DNA from 3 places in the Enterobacter sp. C3_dUdeg genome. Region 2 is predicted to be linked to each of the others. Evidence: predicted binding sites of a transcription regulator. Region 2 holds the regulator's gene; each other region holds the start of a gene.
What was found. The regulator PhoB, encoded in region 2, activates phosphate uptake and scavenging genes when phosphate is short. The targets are predictions, from matches to a motif close to CTGTCATAAAACTGNCNNAT.
Positions count from the first base shown of each region.

Region 1: a site for PhoB is predicted at 1,815-1,834, ahead of pstS (phosphate ABC transporter substrate-binding protein PstS). Genes of this name have one in related genera too.
Region 3: a site for PhoB is predicted at 1,555-1,574, ahead of AC27FC_RS11275 (esterase-like activity of phytase family protein). Genes of this name have one in related genera too.

Region 1 covers NZ_BAAKFX010000015.1:28,677-31,957, reverse strand. Annotated here, with positions in the region: gene pstC (phosphate ABC transporter permease PstC) at 1-558, opposite strand, end outside; gene pstS (phosphate ABC transporter substrate-binding protein PstS) at 687-1,727, opposite strand; gene glmS (glutamine--fructose-6-phosphate transaminase (isomerizing)) at 2,049-3,281, opposite strand, start outside.
Region 2 covers NZ_BAAKFX010000002.1:396,274-399,554, reverse strand. Annotated here, with positions in the region: gene sbcD (exonuclease subunit SbcD) at 1-774, opposite strand, end outside; gene phoB (phosphate response regulator transcription factor PhoB) at 962-1,651, shown strand; gene phoR (phosphate regulon sensor histidine kinase PhoR) at 1,673-2,968, shown strand.
Region 3 covers NZ_BAAKFX010000003.1:266,442-269,722, forward strand. Annotated here, with positions in the region: gene AC27FC_RS11275 (esterase-like activity of phytase family protein) at 151-1,509, opposite strand; gene AC27FC_RS11280 (YfaZ family outer membrane protein) at 1,921-2,466, shown strand; gene AC27FC_RS11285 (hypothetical protein) at 2,466-2,786, shown strand; gene AC27FC_RS11290 (NAD-dependent succinate-semialdehyde dehydrogenase) at 2,830-3,281, opposite strand, start outside.

The DNA of each region.
Region 1 (3,281 bases), on a different contig from region 2:
CGCAATGTACGGAATAATCATGATGGCGAGGATCACACCTGCCGCCAGAATGCCGATACCGAAAGCCGGGCCAGAGAACAGGGCCCCCACAAACGGAATGGCGGAAAGCACGTTACCGACCGGTTCCTGGAAATACGTTGCGAACAGCGGAGCAAAGATGAACAGGCCCCACATGCCGTAAACGATACTTGGAATAGCCGCCAGCAGTTCGATGGCAATACCCAGCGGGCGTCGCAGCCAGCCCGGTGCCAGCTCCGTCAGGAACAGGGCAATACCAAAGCTCACCGGAACCGCAATCAGCAGGGCGATGAACGAGGTCACCAGCGTGCCGTAAATCGGTACCAGGGCACCGTAGATATCGTTCGGCGCGTCCCACTCTTTGGTCCACAGGAAGGAAAAACCGAATTTCTGGATGCTCGGCCATGAGGAGAAAATCAGAGACACGATAATGCCGCCCAGCAGCAATAGCACAATCAGCGCAGCCAGTTTCACCAGCGCGCTGAAAATCATGTCACCTTTTTTACCCGGAGGGTTAAATGCAGGCTTGGTTGCAGCCATAAATTACTCTTCTGTTTGAGACGTTTTTACGAATATGCCCGGTGGCGCTGACGCTTACCGGGCCTACAGCTTAAACCGTAGGGCGGGTAAGCATAGCGCCACCCGCCATCTTCGTTAAATATATCCTGTTAGTACAGCGCTTTACCGCTGCTGTCTTTCACGTTGGTTTTCCATGCAGCGCGAATCTGCTCAACCACGTTGTCCGGCAGGGTGGCGTAATCCAGGGCGTTAGCCTGTTTGCCGCCGTTTTTGTACGCCCAGTCGAAGAACTTCAGCACTTCGGCGCCCTGCTCAGGTTTCTTCTGCTCTTTGTGAACCAGGATGAAAGTGGTAGAGGTGATTGGCCATGCACCTTCGCCTTTCTGGTTAGTCAGATCCTGCGCGAAGGATTTGCTCCAGTCAGCGCCTTTCGCCGCGTTAGCAAAGTTCTCTTCGGTCGGGCTAACCGGTTTGCCGTCGGCTGAAACCAGTTTGGTGTAGGACAGGTTGTTCTGCTTGGCGTACGCATATTCTACGTAACCAATTGAGCCAGGCAGACGCTGTACGAACGCGGCGATACCGTCGTTACCCTTACCGCCCAGACCGGTTGGCCAGTTAACGGTAGAGCCGGAGCCGACTTTAGATTTCCACTCTTCGTTCACTTTTGCCAGGTAGCTGGTGAACACGAAAGAGGTACCGGAACCATCCGCGCGGCGAACCACGGCGATGTTCTGAGAAGGCAGCTTCAGGCCTGGGTTGAGTTTAGCGATCGCTTCGTCATCCCATTTTTTGATTTTGCCCAGGTAGATGTCACCCAGCGTTTTGCCGTCCAGCACCAGCTCACCCGACTTCACGCCCGGCAGGTTGATGGCCAGAACCACACCACCGATCACGGTAGGGAACTGGAACAGGCCTTCCTGAGCCAGTTTGTCATCAGACAGCGGAGCGTCTGATGCGCCGAAATCAACAGTGTTCGCGGTAATTTGTTTAACGCCACCGGAGGAGCCGATACCCTGATAGTTAACCTTGTTACCGGTTTCTTTCTGGTAGGTATCCGCCCATTTGGCATACACCGGCGCAGGGAAGGTTGCACCAGCGCCAGTCAGGCTTGCTTCTGCAAATACAGAGAACGCGCTCAGAGATAAGGTCGCGGCGACAACAGTTGCGACAGTGGTACGCATAACTTTCATAATGTCTCCTGCAAGATTTTCGTAAATCGTTGTTTAGTGGCTACGATGAGCAAAATAGGACAAACAGGTGACAGATAAATGTACGAATTATGACAGTTTTATGACAACGTAAATTTCACTTAAAAACAAGCAAAAGAAAGCTTATTTTTCATCGCGTTAGCCGCTTTTATGACAGGACGTTTTCAGAAATATTTTCTTTATGTGACACTGAAAAAAGTAGCTGAAGATGACAAATTGTCATTATTAAAAACGAGAAAGGATTGATTAAAAACAAGCCGGGCAGGATAAAAAGGCTCCACCCGAAGGTGGAGCCTGAAGGGATTATTCTACGGTAACCGATTTCGCCAGGTTACGCGGCTGGTCAACGTCGGTGCCTTTGATCAGAGCAACGTGATAGGCCAGCAGCTGCAGCGGAACGGTGTAGAAGATTGGTGCGATAACCTCTTCCACATGCGGCATTTCGATGATGTGCATGTTGTCGTTGCTGACAAAACCGGCATCTTTGTCGGCGAAGACGTACAGAACACCGCCGCGGGCGCGCACTTCTTCGATGTTAGACTTCAGTTTTTCCAGCAGTTCGTTGTTTGGTGCCACAACGATGACCGGCATATCCGCGTCAATCAGCGCCAGCGGGCCGTGCTTCAGCTCGCCAGCCGCATAGGCTTCAGCGTGAATGTAGGAGATCTCTTTCAGCTTCAGCGCGCCTTCCAGCGCAATCGGATACTGATCCCCACGACCCAGGAACAGGGCGTGATGTTTGTCGGAGAAATCTTCCGCCAGCGCTTCAATGCGTTTGTCCTGAGACAGCATCTGCTCAATACGACTCGGCAGCGCCTGCAGGCCGTGAACGATTTCGTGCTCAACGGACGCATCTTCACCTTTCAGACGCGCAAGCTTCGCCACCAGCATCAGCAGAACGGTCAGCTGAGTGGTAAACGCTTTGGTGGAGGCAACACCGATTTCTGTGCCCGCTTTGGTCATCAGCGCCAGATCGGACTCACGCACCAGCGATGAGCCAGGAACGTTACAGATAGCCAGCGAGCCCAGGTAACCCAGCTCTTTAGACAGACGCAGAGCTGCCAGCGTATCCGCCGTTTCGCCGGACTGGGAAAGGGTGATCATCAGGCTGTTACGACGCACCGCGGATTTGCGATAGCGGAATTCAGACGCGATTTCCACATCGCACGGCACGCCCGCCAGGGATTCAAACCAGTAGCGAGAAACCATACCGGAGTTGTAAGAGGTGCCGCAGGCCACGATCTGAATATGCTCGACCTTGCCAAGCAGTTCGTTCGCGTTTGCGCCCAGCTCGCTCAGATCCACTTCACCGTGGCTGATGCGCCCGGTCAGCGTGTTTTTGATGGCGTTTGGCTGCTCGTAAATCTCTTTCTGCATGTAGTGACGGTAAGCGCCTTTGTCGCCCGCGTCGTACTGCAGATTCGATTCGATCTCCTGACGTTTCACCTGCTCGCCTTTGGTATCGAAGACGGTCACGCTGCGACGGGTCACTTCCGCGATATCACCCTCTTCGAGGAAGATAAAGCGACGGGTGAC
Region 2 (3,281 bases):
CACCAGATGGACGGACTTGGCTTTGCCCGTTTCGTCAAAGCTGAGCGAAAGAGGCGAGCCGCAGTAGCGGATGTGCTCGCTGCCGCCGACGATCTGCGCCCGGTGAATATGTCCGAGCGCAATGTAGTCGGCTGGCGGGAAGTTCTGCGCCGGAAAGGCATCCAGCGTGCCGATATAGATCTCACGTACGGCGTCACTTTTACTGGCCCCGACGGTGGTGAGATGGCCGGTCGCAATCACTGGAATCCGCTGCTCGCCCCGTAGGGCGCAGGCATCGGCGTGCTGCTGGTGATAATAGTCGGTGATGGCCTGCAGGAGATGCTGCTGTTTTTCCGCGCCCGACAGCCCCGCCTGACTTTGCACGATGTCCCGCGGACGCAAAAAGGGAATGGGGCACAGCACCGCCCCCGGCGTGCCGTCGCGTTTTTTCAGGATCTGCGGGGCGTGCCCGGCGCTGGCGACGACGGTGGTATTGAGAAATGCCAGGATGTCGCGGGATTCATTGAGCGTCGCGACGGAATCATGGTTACCGGCGACAATCACCAGATGACAGCCGGTTTGCTGCAAATTCACCACGAAGCGGTTGTACAGTTCACGCGCATAGCTGGGGGGCGAGCCGGTATCAAAGATGTCACCCGCCACAATAATCGCGTCCACCTCGTGTGTCCGGGCCGTTTCCAGCAGCCAGTTCAGGAAAGCTTCATGTTCAGCCGCACGGCTTTTGCTGTAAAAATTTTGACCCAGATGCCAGTCCGAGGTGTGAAGTATGCGCATAGCTGATCCGTGGCAAAAAAGAGAAAGCAGGATTATAAACGTTCAGAGACGGGAAAATAACCGCTGTAATAAAACAACGGTTTGCCCGTTATCGTGGTACTGTTTTTCATAAATCTGTCATAAATCTGACGCATAATGGCGCCGAATTACAAACTTGTAACTTAAATAAGATAAGACAGGGCAAAGTATGGCGAGACGTATTCTGGTCGTAGAAGATGAAGCTCCAATTCGTGAAATGGTGTGCTTCGTGCTCGAGCAAAACGGCTTCCAGCCGGTTGAAGCGGAAGATTATGACAGCGCAGTGAACCAGCTGAATGAACCCTGGCCCGATCTGATTCTGCTGGACTGGATGTTGCCCGGCGGCTCCGGACTGCAGTTTATTAAACACCTGAAGCGTGAAGCGCTGACTCGCGACATCCCGGTTGTGATGCTCACGGCGCGCGGAGAAGAAGAGGATCGCGTTCGCGGTCTGGAGACCGGCGCGGACGATTACATTACTAAACCGTTCTCTCCAAAAGAGCTGGTTGCCCGCATTAAAGCCGTGATGCGCCGTATTTCGCCGATGGCGGTGGAAGAGGTGATAGAGATGCAGGGGCTGAGCCTTGACCCCACCTCACACCGCGTCATGACCGGTGAAAATCCCCTCGACATGGGGCCTACCGAATTTAAACTCCTGCACTTCTTTATGACCCACCCGGAACGCGTTTACAGCCGCGAGCAGTTGCTGAATAACGTCTGGGGAACTAACGTGTATGTCGAAGACCGGACGGTTGACGTACATATTCGCCGCCTGCGAAAAGCACTGGAACTGAGCGGCCACGATCGCATGGTGCAGACGGTCCGCGGCACGGGTTATCGTTTTTCTACCCGTTTCTGAACAATGACAGGAGTGTGACGCGTGCTGGAACGTCTGTCATGGAAAAGGCTCGTCTTTGAACTGATCTTATGCTGTATTCCGGCCTTCCTTCTGGGGGCCTTTCTTGGACACCTGCCGTGGTTTCTGCTGGCGTCGGTCACCGGGCTGCTGATCTGGCATTTCTGGAACCTGCTGCGCCTCTCGTGGTGGCTGTGGGTTGACCGAAGTATGACGCCGCCGCCGGGAAGCGGCAGCTGGGAGCCGCTGCTGTACGGTCTACATCAGATGCAGATGCGTAATAAAAAGCGTCGCCGCGAGCTGGGAAGCCTGATTAAGCGTTTTCGCAGCGGTGCAGAGTCGCTGCCGGATGCCGTTATTCTGACGACCGAAGAAGGGACGATCTTCTGGTGTAACGGCCTTGCGCAACAGCTGCTGGGCCTGCGCTGGCCCGATGATAATGGTCAGAATATCCTCAACCTTCTGCGCTATCCCGAGTTCACGCTGTATCTGAAAAAGCGTGATTTTACCCGCCCGCACAATCTGAAGCTTAATAATGGTCGCCATCTGGAAATCCGCGTGATGCCCTACAGCGATAAGCAGTGGCTGATGGTGGCGCGAGATGTCACCCAGATGCACCAGCTGGAAGGGGCGCGTCGCAACTTCTTCGCCAACGTCAGTCACGAACTGCGTACCCCGCTGACCGTGCTTCAGGGCTACCTGGAGATGATGCAGGAGCAAACGCTTGAAGGCGCGCCGCGTGAAAAAGCGCTGCACACCATGCGCGAGCAAACGCACCGGATGGAAGGGCTGGTGAAGCAGCTGCTGACGCTCTCGAAGATTGAAGCGGCGCCAACGCTCGCGCTAAATGAGACCATTGATGTCCCGATGATGCTGCGGGTAGTTGAGCGTGAAGCGCAGACGCTAAGCCACAAAAAGCATCACCTGACCTTTGAGGTCGACAATACGCTGAAGGTGCTGGGCAGCGAAGATGAACTGCGGAGCGCCATTTCCAACCTGGTGTATAACGCGGTGAATCATACGCCGGAGGGGACGAATATCGTGGTGCGCTGGCACCATGCCCCAACGGGGGCTGAGTTTAGCGTGGAAGACAACGGGCCGGGGATCGCGCCTGAGCATATTCCGCGTCTGACCGAGCGCTTTTACCGTGTGGATAAAGCGCGATCCCGGCAAACAGGCGGAAGCGGCCTGGGGCTGGCAATTGTGAAACACGCGGTGAATCACCATGAAAGCCGTCTCGATATTCAGAGTACGCTGGGTAAAGGAACCCGCTTCAGTTTCGTTATTCCGGAACGATTAATTGCCAAAAAGATCGCCTGACGGCAGGCGTGTCATTTTACCTTTCCACGGGTCAGCGTCTGCTGGCCCGTTTGCTTTGCAGTCAAGCGAAACGCGGATGAATTTTATACGGCTGACTGTTTTTTGTTCGCATGATTAGCCATGGGTTTTTCTTATAAATAGCGTATTGTTCTGACGTGTATTTTCATGCTGGCATATTGTTCTGGTTTTACGATCCCACCTTGCCTTTAAACGTTATAAGCGTTTAAATTGCGCCCCAGATACTGTCAGACCGACTGTATTTGCGTGGTAAATCGAAAAACTATTCTTCTCCACGCCAGGACGGGAGCATTTC
Region 3 (3,281 bases), on a different contig from region 2:
CCCTGGCACGTTCACCGGTCATGCCGTTACAGAGTAGCAAGGAACATGAAGTGAACGGAATGACCACTAGAGCCGTATGTTCCCCCTCACCCCAGCCCTCTCCCTCAAGGGAGAGGGGGCGTCTGTGCAGGCATTATTTTGTGGGGATACTTATTTCACCGCCTCCGGCAGCGTCACAATCCACAGCTCGCTGTCCGACTCCGGCTTCTTCAGCGGCTTCACGCCGAGCGTGGTTTCCACCGGCTTATCATCCAGCGTCAGCTTGCCTTCCGCGTTCACCCGATAATCCTTGAGCTTCTTGCCCTCGACCGGGTTTTGCATCGCCACCTTCACGCCAAAGTCGTTATCGTTCGCTACCGCAAGCGTTTTGCTGTCGATCAGCGCCAGCCCTTCGGCCTTCTCCTGCTGCCAGCCCAGTGCGCGGAGATCGACGACCTGCGTTTTAGCCGCAAGGGTAATGCCGCGCTGCGCCAGGGTTTTCTCATCATCAAACTCCGGGTACTCGCCCGGCTTGTCGAAGGCGGAAAGGTCGCTCGCCTTGCTGAGATCCACCTTGTAAATCAGGTTACGCATCCCATCGTTTTTATCGCTTCCCTGCTCAATCAGCAGGATGTGCTGGTCATCGAGCGCCACGATGTCGCCGATTTTGGCGTCGCTGTTTTTGCTGTAGGCCGCGCTGTCGATAGGGTAACCGTACATCGCCGTTTTCCCGGTCGCCGGGTCGAAGCTCACCAGACGCGTAAACAGCGCCTGCTTTTTGCTCTTGCCGTCAATATCCAGCGTGCTTTGCACGGCGGCGATAATCCGCCCGTCCGGCATCCGGGTCAGGCCTTCAAAGCCCCGGTTCGCCTGGCGCCATTTGATGATGTTTGGCAGGCCGCCCGCGATGGATTTCTCCCCTTCCGCGGCCTGCGGCCCGTGGATCGCCAGGATCTTCCCTTTGCTGTCGACGTTAATCAGGAACGGGCCATATTCGTCGCACAGCCAGTAGCCGCCTTTCCCATCCGGCGTGATGCCTTCCGTGTCCAGCCCGCGGTTGTCGCCCTTCAGGATCTTGAGGGTGTCGCTGAACGCCACTTCATTGGTGGAGCCAATCACGCCGCTTTGCAGCGGCAGACCGTTAATCTCGCCTTTATCATCATGCAGCGGGCGGGCGTCGACAGCCTCCGCTTTGCCGTTCTGAACGCGGATGGTCATCAGCATCGGCGCGAAATCAGGCGTGACAAATATTTTGGCTTCGTTTTTACCCATTTTTGGCGCATCGGCGTTTGGACCGCGATCGGTCACGGTCGCAAAGGTCAGGGCGTCGCCCTGCTTGCCCGTAAACAGCAGGCCGGAGCCAATGCCCACGGGTAGTCCGTTCGGAAAGGCGCTGGCAAACGCGCCGCTGTAGCTCACGTGGGAGCCTTCAGGGAAGCTGACGACATAGCGCTCAGCAGTAGGCTGCGCCGCCAGGCCAGAGAAAGAGAGCGCACAGCCGATTAGCAAAGGAATAATTTTTCTTTTCATATTGTTAGCATCCAGTTAGTGAAGCCAACAACGTAAAGAATAAACGTGTCAGAAAAATGACATGAAAAGGAAACCGACCTGCGCGATTGAACGTATATTCATCGCTCGAAATGTAAGGCTTTGTTGTTTTGTGTGACAGGCGAAACATTTTTGGAAATTATTAGAAACCCAATTAATTCATCTCAAATCACTATCCCCGCCTCGTTCAGTTTATGTTTAGTCAAAAAACTAAACGGTTCCTAAATGCTAAAAACATCCCCTGTTGACACCCCGACAATCAAACATCATTGCAACAACTTCAATAAAAAAGTTAACAATATCAGTATAAAAACGCGATTTATATCACATTTGCAGTCATTAACATCGCTTGTTAAGGTGCGCCCAGATGAATTTAATGACGAGGCATAAAACATGAAAAAACTGAATATCCTTCTTCTTTCTGCTCTGGCTGCCGTATCGGGTTCCGCACTGGCGATGGGCGGCACCGTTGAGCAGGGTAAAAACTTTACCAACCTCAATCTGGAAATGGGGAAATCCTCATCCGGTGTTTATCTGGAAAGTAACTGGCTCAAAAACACCGACGACGGTACCCAGACCGGCGGCGTGGGCGCAGGCTACAACCTGGGTCTTGGCCCGGTGATGCTGAATGCGGGCGCGAAGGCGATCTACCTCGGCCCGAAAAAAGGCGATAACGGCGTGGCGTTCCCGATTGGCGGCGGCGTAAACGTTGCTCTGACCGACAGCATCCACGTGTACGGTGAAGGCTATGTCGCACCAGAAGGCCTGAACAATAGCGTGAAAAACTACGTCGAAGCCAACGGCGGCGTAAGCTGGACGCCGATTACGCCAGTGACCCTGAAGGTGGGCTACCGCCACGTGAGCGTGGACGGTAAAGACGGTCGTCCTGGCCACACGCTGATTGACGGCGCATACGTAGGCGGTGGAGTCACCTTCTGATGAAACACCGCATTACCGCGCTTTGCATTCTGAGCCTCACGCTGATGCTCGCCGGCTGCGTCCAGTACAAATGGGTGAAACCGGGCGTCAGCGATGCGGAAATGAATAAAAAGCTCACGGAATGCGAAGCGCAGGCGCTGATCGATCTGCCCCCGGATAACGTCGTGACCGGATCCAGCTCGGAAAAAACGGACAAAAAGAACAAGAAAAAGGATATTTCCACGAGCTACACGGTTGAAGACGCGAATGAATATCGCCGGGATACGTTAGTTGACAGCTGCATGTTCAAAAGCGGCTGGGACAAGATCGAAGTGCAATAATCCCTTAAAAAAACCTGCCGGCTGGCAGGTTTTTTATTATCTCTTACTTACGCACCACCACCAGCTTCTGGTTCACAAACTCTTTGATCCCCAGATCCGACAGCTCGCGCCCGTAGCCGGAGCGCTTCACGCCGCCGAACGGCAGCTCTGGCGCGGTATCGGTGAGCCAGTTGATGTACACCATCCCGGTCTCAATCCGCGACGCCATTTTCTTCGCGCGCTCGATATTCTGGCTGAATACCGCCCCGCCCAGGCCGTAGTGGGAGTCGTTCGCCAGCGCGACCGCCTCGTCGTCGTTTTTCACCACGTACATCTGCGCCACCGGGCCGAAGAACTCTTCGAAATACGCCGGGTTATCGCGGGAGATATTCGTCAGGATCGTCGGTTCGAAGAAACTCCCGTCGCGCTGCGCCGGTTTGCCGCCATAGTGCAGCGTGGCGCCGTTTTTCACCGCCTCGTTAACCTGTCTGGTCAGCGTTTCGAGCGCATCTTTAG